Regions from separate parts of the Kribbella aluminosa genome, predicted to be linked through region 2. Evidence: riboswitches for the same ligand, from Rfam matches in the RefSeq annotation. Region 2 holds a riboswitch; each other region holds the start of a gene.
What was found. A riboswitch is a leader RNA that binds a small molecule or an ion and turns the genes downstream of it on or off. The one in region 2 is predicted to bind ZMP and ZTP.
Positions count from the first base shown of each region.

Region 1: linked by a shared signal. The riboswitch ahead of JOF29_RS18420 (bifunctional 5,10-methylenetetrahydrofolate dehydrogenase/5,10-methenyltetrahydrofolate cyclohydrolase) and the one ahead of folP (dihydropteroate synthase) in region 2 are both predicted to bind ZMP and ZTP.
Region 3: linked by a shared signal. The riboswitch ahead of JOF29_RS21190 (glycine hydroxymethyltransferase) and the one ahead of folP (dihydropteroate synthase) in region 2 are both predicted to bind ZMP and ZTP.
Region 4: linked by a shared signal. The riboswitch ahead of JOF29_RS10870 (5-aminoimidazole-4-carboxamide ribonucleotide transformylase) and the one ahead of folP (dihydropteroate synthase) in region 2 are both predicted to bind ZMP and ZTP.

Region 1 covers NZ_JAGINT010000001.1:3,854,121-3,857,664, forward strand. The annotation lists gene prcA (proteasome subunit alpha) at 1-908, shown strand, start outside; gene JOF29_RS45385 (NUDIX hydrolase) at 905-1,630, shown strand; ZMP/ZTP riboswitch at 2,221-2,306, shown strand; gene JOF29_RS18420 (bifunctional 5,10-methylenetetrahydrofolate dehydrogenase/5,10-methenyltetrahydrofolate cyclohydrolase) at 2,326-3,186, shown strand; gene aroH (chorismate mutase) at 3,217-3,544, shown strand, end outside.
Region 2 covers NZ_JAGINT010000001.1:2,733,679-2,737,222, forward strand. The annotation lists gene JOF29_RS13275 (maleylpyruvate isomerase family mycothiol-dependent enzyme) at 1-567, opposite strand, end outside; partial or broken gene folP (dihydropteroate synthase) at 626-1,448, opposite strand; ZMP/ZTP riboswitch at 1,472-1,559, opposite strand; gene JOF29_RS13285 (class II aldolase/adducin family protein) at 1,546-2,466, opposite strand; gene JOF29_RS13290 (hypothetical protein) at 2,611-3,544, shown strand, end outside.
Region 3 covers NZ_JAGINT010000001.1:4,403,937-4,407,480, reverse strand. The annotation lists gene JOF29_RS21195 (DHA2 family efflux MFS transporter permease subunit) at 1-370, shown strand, start outside; gene JOF29_RS21190 (glycine hydroxymethyltransferase) at 419-1,885, opposite strand; ZMP/ZTP riboswitch at 1,914-1,993, opposite strand; gene JOF29_RS21185 (acyl-CoA dehydrogenase family protein) at 1,993-3,544, opposite strand, start outside.
Region 4 covers NZ_JAGINT010000001.1:2,237,090-2,240,633, reverse strand. The annotation lists gene JOF29_RS10880 (acetolactate synthase large subunit) at 1-616, opposite strand, end outside; gene JOF29_RS10875 (class I SAM-dependent methyltransferase) at 938-1,657, shown strand; ZMP/ZTP riboswitch at 1,677-1,755, shown strand; gene JOF29_RS10870 (5-aminoimidazole-4-carboxamide ribonucleotide transformylase) at 1,774-2,640, shown strand; gene JOF29_RS10865 (phosphotransferase-like protein) at 2,630-3,169, opposite strand; gene JOF29_RS10860 (nuclear transport factor 2 family protein) at 3,261-3,544, shown strand, end outside.

The DNA.
Region 1 (3,544 bases), 1.1 Mb from region 2:
AGGGCATCGCCAAGGGCCGCAGCGCGATCGCGCTGCAATATGCCGACGGCATCCTGTTCGTCGCGGAGAACCGCTCGCCCGCGCTGCACAAGGTGGCCGAGATCTACGACCGGATGGCCTTCGCCGCCGTCGGCCGGTACAACGAGTTCGAGAACCTGCGGATTGCCGGCGTCCGGCTGGCCGACATGCGCGGGTACTCGTACGACCGGCGTGATGTCACCGGGCGCGCGCTCGCGAACGCGTACGCGCAGACCCTCGGTGCGATCTTCTCCTCCGGCGGTGAGAAGCCGCTCGAGGTGGAGATCCTGGTCGCCGAGGTCGGCGCGAATGTGAGCGACGACCAGATCTACCGGCTCACGTACGACGGCTCGATCGCCGACGTCCAGGGGTACGCCGTGATGGGCGGCCCGGCCGACACGGTCGCGGAGTACATCGGCGAGCATTTCCAGGAGGGCATCTCGCTGGCCGGTGCGCTCCGGCTCGCGGTCGACGCCCTCGGCCACGACGGCACCGAGGTCCGGCAGCTGACCCCGGACCAGCTCGAGGTCGCGGTCCTGGACCGGACCCGGTCACAGGTGCGCAAGTTCAAGCGAATCTCCGAGCAGACGCTCGAACGCATTCTGTCGGAGTCCCACCCGGCAACCGACGACGAGGGCTCCGACGGCGGAGGCTCCGACGACGAGGGCTCCGACGGCGGAGGCTCCGACGACGAGGGCTCCGACGGCGGAGGCTCCGACGACGCGGGCTCTGGCGGCGGGAGCGGCGCGGACGGCGCGGCCACGGCCGGGGAGTCTTCGGCGAAGACCGAGGACGCCGGGTCCACCGAGACTCCGGTTGCTCCGCCTTCCGACGATGGCGACGTACCGGTCGCCCCGCCAGAAGACCCCGACGGCAACCGTCCGCTGTGACGGACCGGATCGAGGACTCAGCTGCCACCGAAAACGTGGCGGCTGAGTCGTCTGTGGGGTCGTCCGCGGGGTCGTCCGCATCGAGCGCGGCGCAGGCTGGGGGCGCGGCGTCCAGCCGCGCGTCGGGGGTGGCGTCGATCGACCCGGCGTCCGGTCGCGCGTCGGCGGCGGTGCCGGCGGATCCGGCGCCGTGGGAGTTGTTGGGGGAGGAGCTGGGGTTCGAGCGGTTCCTGTCCGTCCGGCTGCGGCGGTACCGGATGCCCGACGGGCGCGAGGTCGAGTGGGACGTGTTCGGCCGCGAGGCCGGGATCAACGCCGGCGTGACGGTGCTGCCGTTGACGCCGGAGGGGCGGATCGTGACGATCCGGATGTTCCGGGCCGGACCGGACAGCGTGGTCACGAACCTTCCCGGCGGTCTCGTCGAGCCTGGCGAGGACGTCGCCGTGGCGGGCGCGCGGGAGCTCGAGGAAGAGACCGGCTACACCTGCGAGACACTCGACGTGGTCGGCTGGCAGTGGTCCGGCGCGTCCTCGACGTTCCGCAAGTACGTCGCAATTGCCCGCGGCTGCCGCCCCGACGGCAAGCAGCAGCTGGACGAGGCCGAGGACTGCGTACCGGTCGAGCTGACCGTCGACGCCTTCCGCGCGGAGCTCCGCAACCCCGGCGCGATGACCGGCATCGACGCCGCCTACCTGGCCCTGGACCACGCCGGCCTCCTCTGACGATCGGGTTGCCCCCTCACGTGGAGGGTTGCCCCCTCACGTGGAGGGTTGCCCCCTCACGTGGAGGGTTGCCCCCTCACGTGGAGGGTTGCCCCCTCACGTGGAGGGTTGCCCCCTCACGTGGAGGGTTGCCCATTCACGTGGAGGGTTGCCCAGTGAAAATCTGAATGGGCAACCCTCCAGCTGAGTGGGTATGTGCGCGGGGCGCGCGGCGGCGGGCTGGCGAACCCTCGCCGTTCGACGAGCGGGCCGCCCTCGGCAGCAACTCGGCGGACGTGCGGTCCCTGCCTGCGCCGAGGTCCTCCGCCGCGCGCAGGGCTGCGGTTGACGGAAGGGCTTGCCGGGACGGGATCACGAAGCCTCCACTGGCCCGCCGGATACGGTCCAGCAACGCGCCGTGCCCATGGGTGGAGACAGGAAACCGTGCGAGGAGACCTGCAATGCCAGGTCCGCAGGCACCGTTCCTTGTGTCCGGTCCCGACCGCCGACCCCCGACCGCAGACCCCCGACCCCCGATCGCCGACCCCCGACCGGCTGTGGCGGAGGCCCTCGGAGTCGGGCTGTCGCGGGACCTCTGACGGGATATCCTGGAGCCGGACCGCGACTGGCGTTGAGGTGGACGAACCACCGGGGAACGGTCTGCCATCCGGCTTCGCCGCGCGCCTGGGCACCTTCGAACTCTGAGGAGTGCGCGCATGAGTGCTGAGCTGATGATCGGTACCGACCTCGCCGCCGGCATGGTGGCCACGGCGGCGGAGCGGGCGAGTGCCCTGCAGGAGAAGTACGGCGTGCAGCCGTGTCTGGCGACCGTGCTGGTGGGTGACGACCCGGCGTCGGCGACGTACGTGCGGATGAAGCAGAACCGGTCGAAGAAGGCCGGCATCGCGTCCCGGAGCGTCGTCCTGCCGGCCTCGACGACCACGGAAGAGCTGGTCGCGGAGATCACGAAGCTGTCCGAGGACCCGTCGGTACACGGGATCCTGCTGCAGCACCCGGTGCCGGCGCAGATCGACGAGCGGGCCGCGTTCGAGGCGATCGACCCGGCCAAGGACGTGGACGGCGTCACGATGCGGTCGTTCGCGGCGACGGCGTTCGACAGCCCCGGATTCCGCTCGGCCACGCCCGGTGGGATCCTGCGGTTGCTGGCGGCGTACGACGTACCGCTGGAGGGTGCGCATGCGGTGGTGATCGGCCGCAGCCCGATCCTCGGGAAGCCGGCCGGCATGTTGCTGCTGGCATCGAACGCGACCGTCACCTACGCGCACTCCCGGACCCGGGATCTCAAGGATCTGGTGCGGACCGCCGACGTGGTGATCGCCGCGGTCGGCAAGCCGAACTTCGTTCGCGGCGACTGGCTGAAGCCGGGCGCGGTGGTCGTCGACGCCGGGTACAACGAGGGCAACGTCGGCGACGTGCACTTCGCCGAGGCGGTCGAGGTCGCACGGCTGATCACGCCGGTCCCGGGCGGTGTCGGCCCGATGACGCTCGCGCTGCTGCTGGAGCAGACTGTCGACGCCGCTGAGACGGCTGTCCACTCTCTGACTGCTCTGAACTAGGGTTGGGGGAGACGAACTAGGAGGAGAGACGTGGCGGTACGCGCGATCCGGGGCGCCACCCAGCTGGACGTGGACGAGCGCGAGCACCTGCTCGAGCGGTCCGCGGAGCTGGTGAAGGCGGTCCTGGAGGCGAACGATCTGGAGAACGAGGATCTGATCAGCATCCTGTTCACCGTCACGTCGGACCTCCGATCGGAGTTTCCGGCGGTCGCCGGCCGGCAGATCGGGCTGACCGACGTACCGCTGATGTGCATGCAGGAGATCCCGGTGCCGCACGCACTGCCGCGCGTCGTCCGGCTGATGCTGCACACCGAGACGCCGCGCTCGCGGGACAAGATCCAGCACGTGTACCTGCACG
Region 2 (3,544 bases):
CAGGCGGACCTGCTGCTCGAGCTGGTCGGTCTTGGCGGAGAAACCCAGCAGGAAGGCCAGCGGCCCACCGAAGAGCTCGAGGAGCAGCTCGGCGGAGTCCGAATCCACAGTCGCCGACGGGTTGATTCCGACGCGCACGTCCCAGGCGTGGTTGGCGACCTCGTTGAGCCGCAGGGCGAGCGCGACGATCAGCGGCACCGGTTCCGGCATGATACGCAGGTCGATCTGGCGATCGCGCTGCTCGGCGCTGAGCCCTTCGACCGTGTCGAGGTACTCCGCGTCGTGTTTGAGGAACCCGGCCGCTTGGTCGGCCGGGGACGAGGCGTTCCACCGGTCCCAGATCGACTGGTTGTCCTCAGCCTCGACCTGCTCGCCGGCGGTGGTCGCGATCGGTTGCCGACTGATCTCGGCACCGCTTCCGAGGTGCGAGAGCACCTGCGCCACGGTCCAGTCCTTCGCCCCGCTGCGGCTCCTCAGTTGTTCCTCGGACAAGGTCGGCACCAGTGCGGCGAGGGTGTCGTGGTTGGCACGGAGCGCCGCGATGGCGCGGTCGACAGATGTGGTCATACGGGGGTCAACCTCGCAGCCCACGGCTTTCTTCCGACCAGCTGCGCGCTCTCGGCGATTACCGTTCCTTGGCCAGCGCCGTAAAGATCGTGAGCGCGTCCGAAATCGCAGCAACGTCGTGGGTGCGGATGAAGTCCGCGCCTTGACCGGCCGCGTACAACTCTGCTGCGAGGGTGGCCGGCCCGATGTCGACGAGGTCTCTGCCTGTGAGAGCGCGAAGAAACGACTTCCTCGACGGTGAGACCGAACCTGGCCCTTATCTCGTCAAGCCCTCCCAGGACCATGACCGACGGCTCCGGGGCACTACTGAGGAAGTATCCGAGTCCGGGATCTACGACCAAGCGCTCGCGGTTGATGCCGGCGGCCTGAAGAGCTGCGAGGCGATCGCGGAAGAACTGTTCAAGCCCCTGTCGCACTGTTGGCGCATCGATCCGCACTTTGGTAGCTGGACCGCGGCGCTGGACCGAGTGCACGACGATGTGCGAACAGCCACTGTCGGGCAGCTCGGCGTACTGTTCCGGGTCGGGGAACCCTTGGATGTCGTTGAGATAGGTGGCACCGTGAGCGGCAGCGAACAGCTGTGTCTGAGGTGTGAACGAGTCGACCGACACAGGTACGCGGGCGGCCACCAGTTCGTCCAGGACGTCGGCCAGCCGGCGTTTTTCCTCTTCGACGCTTACTCGCTCGGCGCCTGGATGGCTGGCCGCAGCGCCGAGTTCGATGATGTCGGCGCCCGCGTCCAGCAGTCGCCAGGCCTGCGCCAAGGCGTCTTCGGTCGCCAGAAACCTGCCGCCGTCGGAGAACGAGTCAGCGGCGACGTTGACAATCCCGACCAGCCGGGGCCTTTCGGCCCACAATGCCGGAGCAGTGAATTCATGCATCACGTCGTGCCTCCCAGAGAGTTCCCAGAGGCCCAGGCGCGCGGCACGACGTCAGATGACGGGGCCGCTCCACGACGGTGATCCATCCAGACGCCAGTCACGGCCCATCGGACAGCCTACCCACGTCTCGACGAATCGCGCCGGGTTTTGTGGCGTCCTGGCGGTCGGGTACGACCTGGGCCTGGTCGGCATCGGGGTACGGCGCGGCGGCCAGTGCCTGCCGGCGGAGTGCTTCGTCGGGGCGGGTGTGGATCCGGTCGGCCAGGTGGTCCGGCAGGTAGCGCGGCGACCCGACCGCGAGGCAGTCGCGCAGGATCCGGGCGGTCTTGTCGGCCATCTGGGTGATCCGCCGTGCTTCGCCGCAGGACTCGGCCAGCGCGACCATCCCGTGGTTGCCGAGGTAGATCACACGTGGGCGCTCGTCTCGCCGGTCGAGGAACTCCAGGATCGCGGTTCGTGCCCGGCGGCCGAGCTCCAGCCCGGGATCGACGTACGGCAGGAGGATCTGCTCGCGTCCGAGGACGACGATCTGGTCCGGGAACAGGGCCCCGCCGACGAGTGCCTGGGCCCGGTCGGAGCAGCCGATCGCGTTGACCGACTGCGGGTGGCAGTGGGCGACCACGTTCGCGCCGTGGGTGAGCGCTGCGGCATGCAGGAGGGACTCGACCGACGGCTGTGGTGCCGTGGGGTCGAGCCGGCTGTCGAGGAGTGCGCGCTGGACGTCGGTGTCGTCGGCGTCCGGTGCGTCGAGCAGTTCGAGCAGCGGCTGCAGGCGGACCTCCACGAAGGTCGCGTGCTCGAGCGACGTGCCACTGGCCTTGACCAGCATCCGGTGCGCGCCGGTCCGGGCGGATACGTTTCCCTCACCGAGTACCGCGAGCTCCCTGTTCCCGTCGCCCATCCACCGGGCCAAGGACGCCAGTTCTGCCACCAGCTCCGCGGGCAGCGGCTCGGTCGCCACAGCGTCGAACAGCGCCGTCTCCGGCTGGGGGTGGGCGTCGGTGGGTGTCTGGTTCACAGGTCCTCCGGTTCCGGCCATCGCGGGCCGTTGACGTGTACGCGAGTCCGGGCGTAGGTTCCTCGCAATTGGAGCGCTCCAATGATGCATCTCCGACGAGCTCGACACCACCCCTTCTGCCGCCCTGGACCCGGGAGGAACTCGATGAAGCTCGCACACGCCGTCGCGGCGGTACTGCTGTTCACCGGCCTGGCACCTGTCGTACCGGCCAACGCTGTCGCACCACCCGGCCTGCTCGACTCGTTCGACGGCGCCCGCGACGCATCCCCGACGTACGGCATGAACGACTCCCTGGGCACGCGCCAATCAGGTCCTGGCAAGGGCGTCACGCTGACCCGGGTGCACGGGAACTGGACCTCTCCAGCTGGTACGCCGCCCAGCTACTACTCGCAGGTCAACAACAACTCGTACCCGGGCCGCCTGTCCTTCTGGATCGGCAACTCCGCCGTCCGCCTCGACGCACCGGCGGCCGCCGACGCAACCGACTCGTACACCGTCTCCGCCACCGTCGACCCGAACGCGAACTCGGCCGGCCCCGACACCGACTGGTCCTCGGTGATGCTGTCCAGCACCAGTACGTCGACCGGCTACGTCACCGCCTCCGACATCGAGATCGGCCTGACCGTACGGCGAACCGGCGAGGTCATGCTCTACCGCAACGGCGTCACGCAATGGGCGACCGGTATCACCGCCACGAGGCAGTCGACCGGATTCGGGGTCACCGTCACCGTTACGGGAGCGTCGACGTCAACGCCCGCAGTGAGCGTCACCGTCAACGGTGCAACGAAAGCAGGCGTCCTGGCCGCACCGCTTCCGCGCGCCTACGTGTACCTCGGCGCGTACCTCACCAGCGGCAGCAGCACCCCGCCGTACGGCGAAGTGAGCGCTGTCGACAATCTGCAGGTCAGCAAGATCACGCAGTACGTCGACTCGTTCGACGGCGCCGCCGACACCGACCCCGGCTACGGCCTCAACGACAACCTGGCCGGACGTCAGACCCCGCAGACGAACGCCGGTTACACGCGGGTCTCCGGCAACTGGACGAGTACCGCTCCGCCGCCGTCGAACTACTCCCAGG
Region 3 (3,544 bases), 1.7 Mb from region 2:
GGAGCGGGCCGGCACCGGATCGGGGCTGCTGCAGGCGTTCCGTCAGGTCGGCGGGACGGTCGGTGTCGCCGTACTCGGGACCGTGCTGAACTCGGTGTACCGGCACAACGTGGACACGACCGGTCTGCCTACGCAGGTGGCGGACGCGGCGCAGCGGAGTCTTGCAGGTGGTCTCGCGGTGGCGGCGAAGACGGGATCGGCGGAGCTGGCGAGCAGTGTGCGGGAGGCGTTCCTCACCAGCCTCAACACCACGATGTGGGTTTCCGGCGGCATCGCCGTCGCCGGCGCGATCCTCGCCGCGACGCTGATGCCGAAGCGGGCCGCGAAGGCCTCCCCGGATGCGCTGACGGGCGTCCAGCAGGACGCCTGACGACAAGCAACAGCGCCCGCTCCGAGGGGAGCGGGCGCTGTCGATGGGTCAGGTGAGCTCGAGGCCCGGGTACAGCGGGTGCTTGTCGAGGATCTCGGCGGCGGCGGCGCGGGTCTTGTCGGCGACGCCGTCGGCCAGCACGTACTTCGCCTTGGACGGAGCGCCGGCGGAGGTGGTCGTCGGCGTCGTCGCGGACAGTACGTCGACGATCAGCTCCGCGACCCGGTCGAACTCGTCGGCGCCGAACCCGCGGGTGGTGAGGGCCGGCGTACCGATCCGGACACCGGAGGTGTACCAGGCGCCGTTCGGGTCCCGCGGTACGGCGTTCCGGTTGGTGACGATGCCCGCGTCGAGCAGCGCCGACTCGGCCTGCCGGCCGGTGATGCCGTACGCCGACACGTCGAGCAGGGCGAGGTGGTTCTCGGTTCCGTCCGTGACGAGCTTGACGCCGCGCTTCATCAGGCCCTCGGCGAGCGTGACGGCGTTGTCCGCGACGGCCTGCGCGTACTGCTGGAACGACGGCTGCCGCGCCTCGGCGAGCGCGACCGCCTTCGCGGCCATCGTCTGGCTGAGCGGACCGCCGAGCACCATCGGGCAGCCGCGGTCGACGGACTCGGCGTACTCCGGCTGGCAGAGCACCATGCCGCCGCGCGGGCCGCGCAGCGACTTGTGCGTGGTCGTGGTGGTGACGTGCGCGTGCGGCACCGGGTCGAAGTCGCCGGTGAACACCTTGCCCGCGACCAGGCCGGCGAAGTGCGCCATGTCGACCATCAGCGTCGCGCCGACCTCGTCGGCGATCTCGCGCATCTTGGCGAAGTCCACCTTGCGCGGATACGCCGAGTAGCCGGCGATCAGGATCAGCGGCTTGAACTCGCGCGCGGCCCGGGCGACCTCGTCGTAGTCGAGCAGGCCGGTCTCCGGGTTCGTCCCGTAGGAGTGCTGGTTGAACATCTTGCCGGAGATGTTCGGCCGGAAACCGTGCGTCAGGTGGCCGCCGGCGTCCAGCGACATGCCGAGCATCTTCTGGTCGCCGAGCGCCTTGCGGAGCTTGGTCCAGTCCTCGTCGGACAGGTCGTTGACGTGCTTCGCGCCCGCCTCGGCCAGCGCCGGGGACTCGATCCGCTGGGCCAGGATCGCCCAGAACGCGACCAGGTTCGCGTCGATGCCGGAGTGCGGCTGGACGTACGCGTGCGGGGCGCCGAACAGGGCCTCCGCGTGGTCGGCGGCGGTCCGCTCGACGGTGTCGACGTTCTGGCAGCCGGCGTAGAAGCGGTGCCCGACGGTGCCCTCGGCGTACTTGTCCGACAGCCAGTTGCCCATCGTGAGCAGCGTGGCGGGGGAGGCGTAGTTCTCGCTGGCGATCAGCTTCAGCGAGGACCGCTGGTCGGCCAGCTCGGACCGGATCGCGCCGGCGATGGTCGGCTCGACCGCGGCGATCACCTGCAGCGCGTTGTTGTACGCGGCCGACGCGGCGGCGGCGTCGAAGGGTGCGGCGGTGTCGGAGGATTCAGGCATCGTTGTCTCTCCTGCGGTTGCAGTGGGTCGAAGGCACCCAGGCGCACGGTGCCGACGGTTTTCGCTCCCCGGTGGTTCTCCACCTCAGCGCGCCAGTCGCGACCCGCTCACCCTATCGTGCGTTCGACGATCTCCTGGAACGGTGTCGTCCGCGACTGTGTCTTCTGTGGAAGGGTCCCGAACACACCGCCCCAGTCGTTCGCCAGCCGGGACGCGACGAAGGCGTCCGCGACTGCCGGTGTCGAGTGCCGGATCAGCAGTGACGCCTGCAGGCACAACGCCATCCGCGCGGCCAGTCGACGTGCTCCGGCTTCGGCGTCAGCGACATCAGCAAGCGCTTGCAGTACGTCGTGCACGGCGGCGTCGAGCCGATCGTCGGCCCCTTGGACCGCGCCAACCTCGAGCAGCCAGGCCTCGAGCGACTCGGGCCGCCTCAGCGCGCGCAGTACGTCGAGCGCGTTGACGTTGCCGGACCCTTCCCAGATCGAGTTCAGCGGCGACTCCCGGTAGAGCAGTGGCAGCCCGGACTCCTCGACGTACCCGTTGCCGCCGAGGCACTCGAGCGCCTCCGCGACCATGAACGGCGTCCGCTTACACACCCAGAACTTCGCGAGCGGCAGCCCGATCCGGCGGAAGGCTGCCTCCTTCGGGTCCGAGGAATCCACCGCGGCGGCCAGTCGCATCCCCAGCGCGGTCGCCGCCTCGCTTTCGAGGGCGAGGTCGGCGAGCACGTTCTGCATCGCGGGCTTGTCGGCGAGCAGACCGCCGAACGCCGAGCGGTGCCGGGTGTGCCAGATCGCCTCGACCAGCGCCCGCCGTTGGAGTGCCGCGGAGCCGAGGACGCAGTCCAACCGGGTCGCCGCGACCATCTCGATGATCGTCCGTACGCCGGCGCCCTCGTCCCCGAGCCGGTACCCGATCGTCCCGTGGAACTCGACCTCGCTGGACGCGTTCGAGCGGTTCCCGAGCTTGTCCTTCAGCCGCTGCAGCGCGAACGGGTTCCGGTTGCCGTCGGCAAGCACTCGCGGTACGACGAAGCAGCTCAAACCGTCCGGGGCCTGCGCCAGTACCAGGAACACGTCCGCCTGCGGCGCCGAGCAGAACCACTTGTGCCCGTTGAGCTGGTACTCACCGTCATCCCCGACGGGGGTCGCGGTCGTCAGGTTCGCCCGGACGTCCGACCCGCCCTGCTTCTCGGTCATCCCCATCCCGGCGAGGGCACCGTTCTTCGCCGCGACCGGCAACCGGCGTACGTCGTACTGCGTCGACGCGAGCTGCGGGATCCACTCCTTCGCGAGCCGCTCGTCCGCCTTGAGCGCCGGAACCGCGGCGTACGTCATCGAGATCGGGCAACCGTGGCCGGGCTCGACCTGCGACCAGACGTAGAAGCCGGCCGCCCGGGTGAGGTGCGGCGACGGTCGGTCGCTGGTCCACGGCGCGGCCTGCAGCCCGAACCCGACGGCCTGCTCCATCAGCCAGTGCCACGACGGATGGAACTCGACCTCGTCGATCCGGTTCCCGTACCGGTCATGGGTCTGCAGCACCGGCGGGTGCTGGTTCGCCGGGAGGGCGTGCCCGCGGGCCTCCTCGGAGCCGGCCAGCTCGCCGATCCGGGTCAGCCCTGGGTCGGCTGCCAGATCACCGGTGAGGCCGGCGTAC
Region 4 (3,544 bases), 500 kb from region 2:
CGGCGACGATCAGGCGGGCCGCCTCACGCACCTGCTTCGGGTGCGGGCGGGTCACCGGCCGGTAGCCGGGCAGCGCGAGCTCGGTCGGCCACTGGAAGTCGACGCCGGTTTTCTGCATCGCGTCCTTCGTGACGTCCACCAGCACCGGACCGGGCCGGCCGGTGGAGGCGATGTGGAACGCCTCGGCGATCGTGGTCGCGATGTCGTTCGGGTCGGTCACCAGGAAGTTGTGCTTGGTGATCGGCATCGTGATGCCGCGGATGTCCGCCTCCTGGAAGGCGTCCGTACCGATCGCGGCGCCCGCCACCTGACCGGTGATCGCCACCAGCGGCACCGAGTCCATGTAGGCGTCGGCGATCGGCGTCACCAGGTTGGTCGCGCCCGGTCCGGAGGTCGCCATGCAGACGCCGACCTTGCCGGACGCCGCGGCGTACCCCTGGGCGGCGTGACCGGCGCCCTGCTCGTGACGTACCAGGATGTGGCGGATCTGGGTCGAGTCGAGCATCGGGTCGTACGCCGGGAGGATCGCGCCACCCGGGATGCCGAAGACGGTGTCCACTCCGGCATGTTCCAGTGCGCGGATCAGAGCCTGTGCCCCGGTCAGCTGCTCACTCATGAGTGCCTTCCCTCAGTCCTGTCACGATGGTTGTACTTTTCGCGACCGATCCATCCTCGCTTGTGGCCGTCACCTTGGCGACTCCGGGTCTCGGATAGTCGTACAGGCAACAAAAAACCCCTTCCGCCGGGTTGGCTGAAAGGGGCGCGTCGACTCGGTGGTCGCGTCAGTCGGCGCGCCGCACAAGTACGAGGAGAATCGATCGCATGTAGGCATTATTCGCCGAAACCTGCCGACCTGGTCAAGTTCAGCCACCCAGCGTCTCAATTTCTGAGACGACCGTCTTACAAGCAGGGCCCTCGCACCACCTAGTCTTTCAGGGTGACTGGCGACCCGTACGGCGACGAACAACTGGTACAGCTCTACGACCTGGACAACCCGGCCGGTGAGGACCACGAGTACTACCGCGCCTTGGCCGAGCGCACTGCGAAGGTCCTGGACTTCGGCTGCGGTACCGGCCTGCTCACGCGGTCGCTCGTCGCGTCCGGGCGGGAGGTGATCGGTATCGACCCCAGCCCCACGATGCTCGGGTACGCGCGCCGGCAGCCCGGCGCCGACGCGGTCACCTGGATCGACGGCGACCACCGCGTCGTACAGCCGACGGGCGATGTGGATCTCGTCGTCAGCAGCGGCAACACGATGATGCACGTCGCGGAGCACGCGGACACGGTCGCCGCGGTGGCCGCCGCGCTGCGGCCCGGCGGCGTGTTCGCGTTCGAGTCGCGGAACCCCGCCGTACGGGCGTGGGAGCAGTGGACGAGCGAGGCGACGTACGGCGAACGTGACACCGTGGCCGGGCACCTGAAGGAGTGGCTCGAGCTGATCGAGATCGCGGACCGGCGGGTGGTGTTCGACGCGCACAACGTGTTCGAGGACGGGCACGACGCGGTCTACCGGAACGTCCTGTACTTCCGGTCGGTCGAGGAGATCACCGCCGACCTGCGCGCGGCGGGCTTCTCCGACGTGGTCGTCGACGGCGGCTGGCACGGCGAACCGCTGGCCGCGAAGTCACGGCTGCTCGTGGTGCGGGCGACGAAGTAGGGCCAGACACGCCCTAAGCTGGCCATACCGCGACTGGCGAGGGTGGATCACCACCAGGGAGCTTCCGAGCAAAGGCGTCGTCCGCCTGGGCGCCTTCGAGCAACTCGGAGGTCCCGATGCGTCTGCGGTACGGCATGAATCCTCATCAGGCGGCCACGCTCGGCAACGCGCCGTTCACGGTGCTCGCCGGTGCGCCGTCGTACATCAACATCCTGGACGCGCTGACCGGTTGGCAGCTGGTCCGGGAGGCCGCGGAGCGGTTCGGCGTACCGGCCGCAGCGTCGTACAAGCACGTCTCACCCGCGGGTGCCGCGCTCGGCCGGACGGCGGCGGAGGCGTACCTGCGGGCGCGGGACGCGGATCCGAAGTCGTCGTACGGCGACTTCGTGGCGGTGTCGCGGCCGGTGGACCTGGAGCTGGCCGCGGTACTGAAGCGGGTGGTGTCGGACGGGATCATCGCGCCCGGGTACGACGACGGCGTACTGGAGATCCTGGCGGCGAAGAAGCGCGGGACGTATCTGGTGCTCGGGATGGACCCGTCGTACGAGCCGCCGGCCGACGAGGTCCGCGAGGTGTACGGCGTACGGCTGACGCAGGAGCGGGACGCCGCGCCACTCCCCCACGATCTGCCGGACGACGCGGTGCTCGGGATGATCGTCGCGCGCTACACGCAGTCGAACACCGTTGTGCTCGTGAAGGACGGGATGACGATCGGCGTCGGCGCCGGGCAGCAGTCGCGCGTCGACTGCACGCGCCTGGCCGGCGAGAAGGCGGCGCTCTGGTCGGCTGAACCCCTCACCGGGGTGACGATGGTCTCGGACGGTGCGCTTCCGTTCGCCGACAACGTCGAAGTCGCCCACCGGTACGGCGTCACCCACATCGTCGAGCCCGGCGGCTCGATCCGCTCCGACGAGATCGCCGCCGCCTGCGCCGCGCTCGGAATCACCTGGTCGGCCACGGGGCTGCGACTCTTCAGACACTGAGCAGGTAGGTGCCCTCAGCAACAGCCTTGCGGACCTCGGCGGCCGTCTCGGCCGCGTCGAGCCCGGAGGTGTCGATCGCGTGCCGTTCGAGTTCGGCGAGGTCCGCGAAGGCCGCGTGCAGCCCGGTGAGTGCGTCGGCGTCGGTCAGCTCGACTCCGCCGCGCGCCAGCCCGCGCTCCAGCGTCGTCGCGAGATCCGGCCGCAGGACGACGTACGACATCCGCCACTGTCCCTCGGCGGCGGCAGCCCGGTACGCGGGCAGGAACCACGGTCCGATGATGCCGTCCACCACGACGTCGTACCCACCGTCGGCGAACACCGCGACCGCTGCGACGATCGCGTCCACCACCACGGCGTTCTGCCGCTGCGATTCCGGCAGGTACGGCGGGACGAAGCCGGTCCGGATCGCGCGGAAGAACTCGTCGGTCGTCACCTGCACCGTCGGCCTGGCCGCGTCGGTGGCGACCAGCCCGGCCACCGTCGTCTTGCCCGAGCCGGACGGACCGGTCAGCAGAAGTACGTTGCTCATGCCGCCAGACGGTAATCAAACACGGCGGCAAACTGCAGTCTTTTATTTCCGAACGGCCTCAGCCACCACCGCCGCAGCCTAGGCTGCGGCGGTGGATCAATTGCGGGCGTACATCGAGGGCTGGCGGGGACACGACCCCCAGGCCGTGCTGAACACTCTGACGGATGACTGCGTGGTCATCGAGTGCTACGGCCCGGTCTACCGCGGCAAGGCGCGGGTAGAGCAGTGGATGGAGGCGTGGTTCGGCGCCGGTGGGGCGGTGGACGGGTGGGAGATCACATCCGCGGCGAGGGCCGGAGTAACGCTGGTCGCTGAGTGGACGTTCAGCTGTACCTGGAAGGGCGAGCCCGCGACGTTCGACGGCTCGACCGTCGC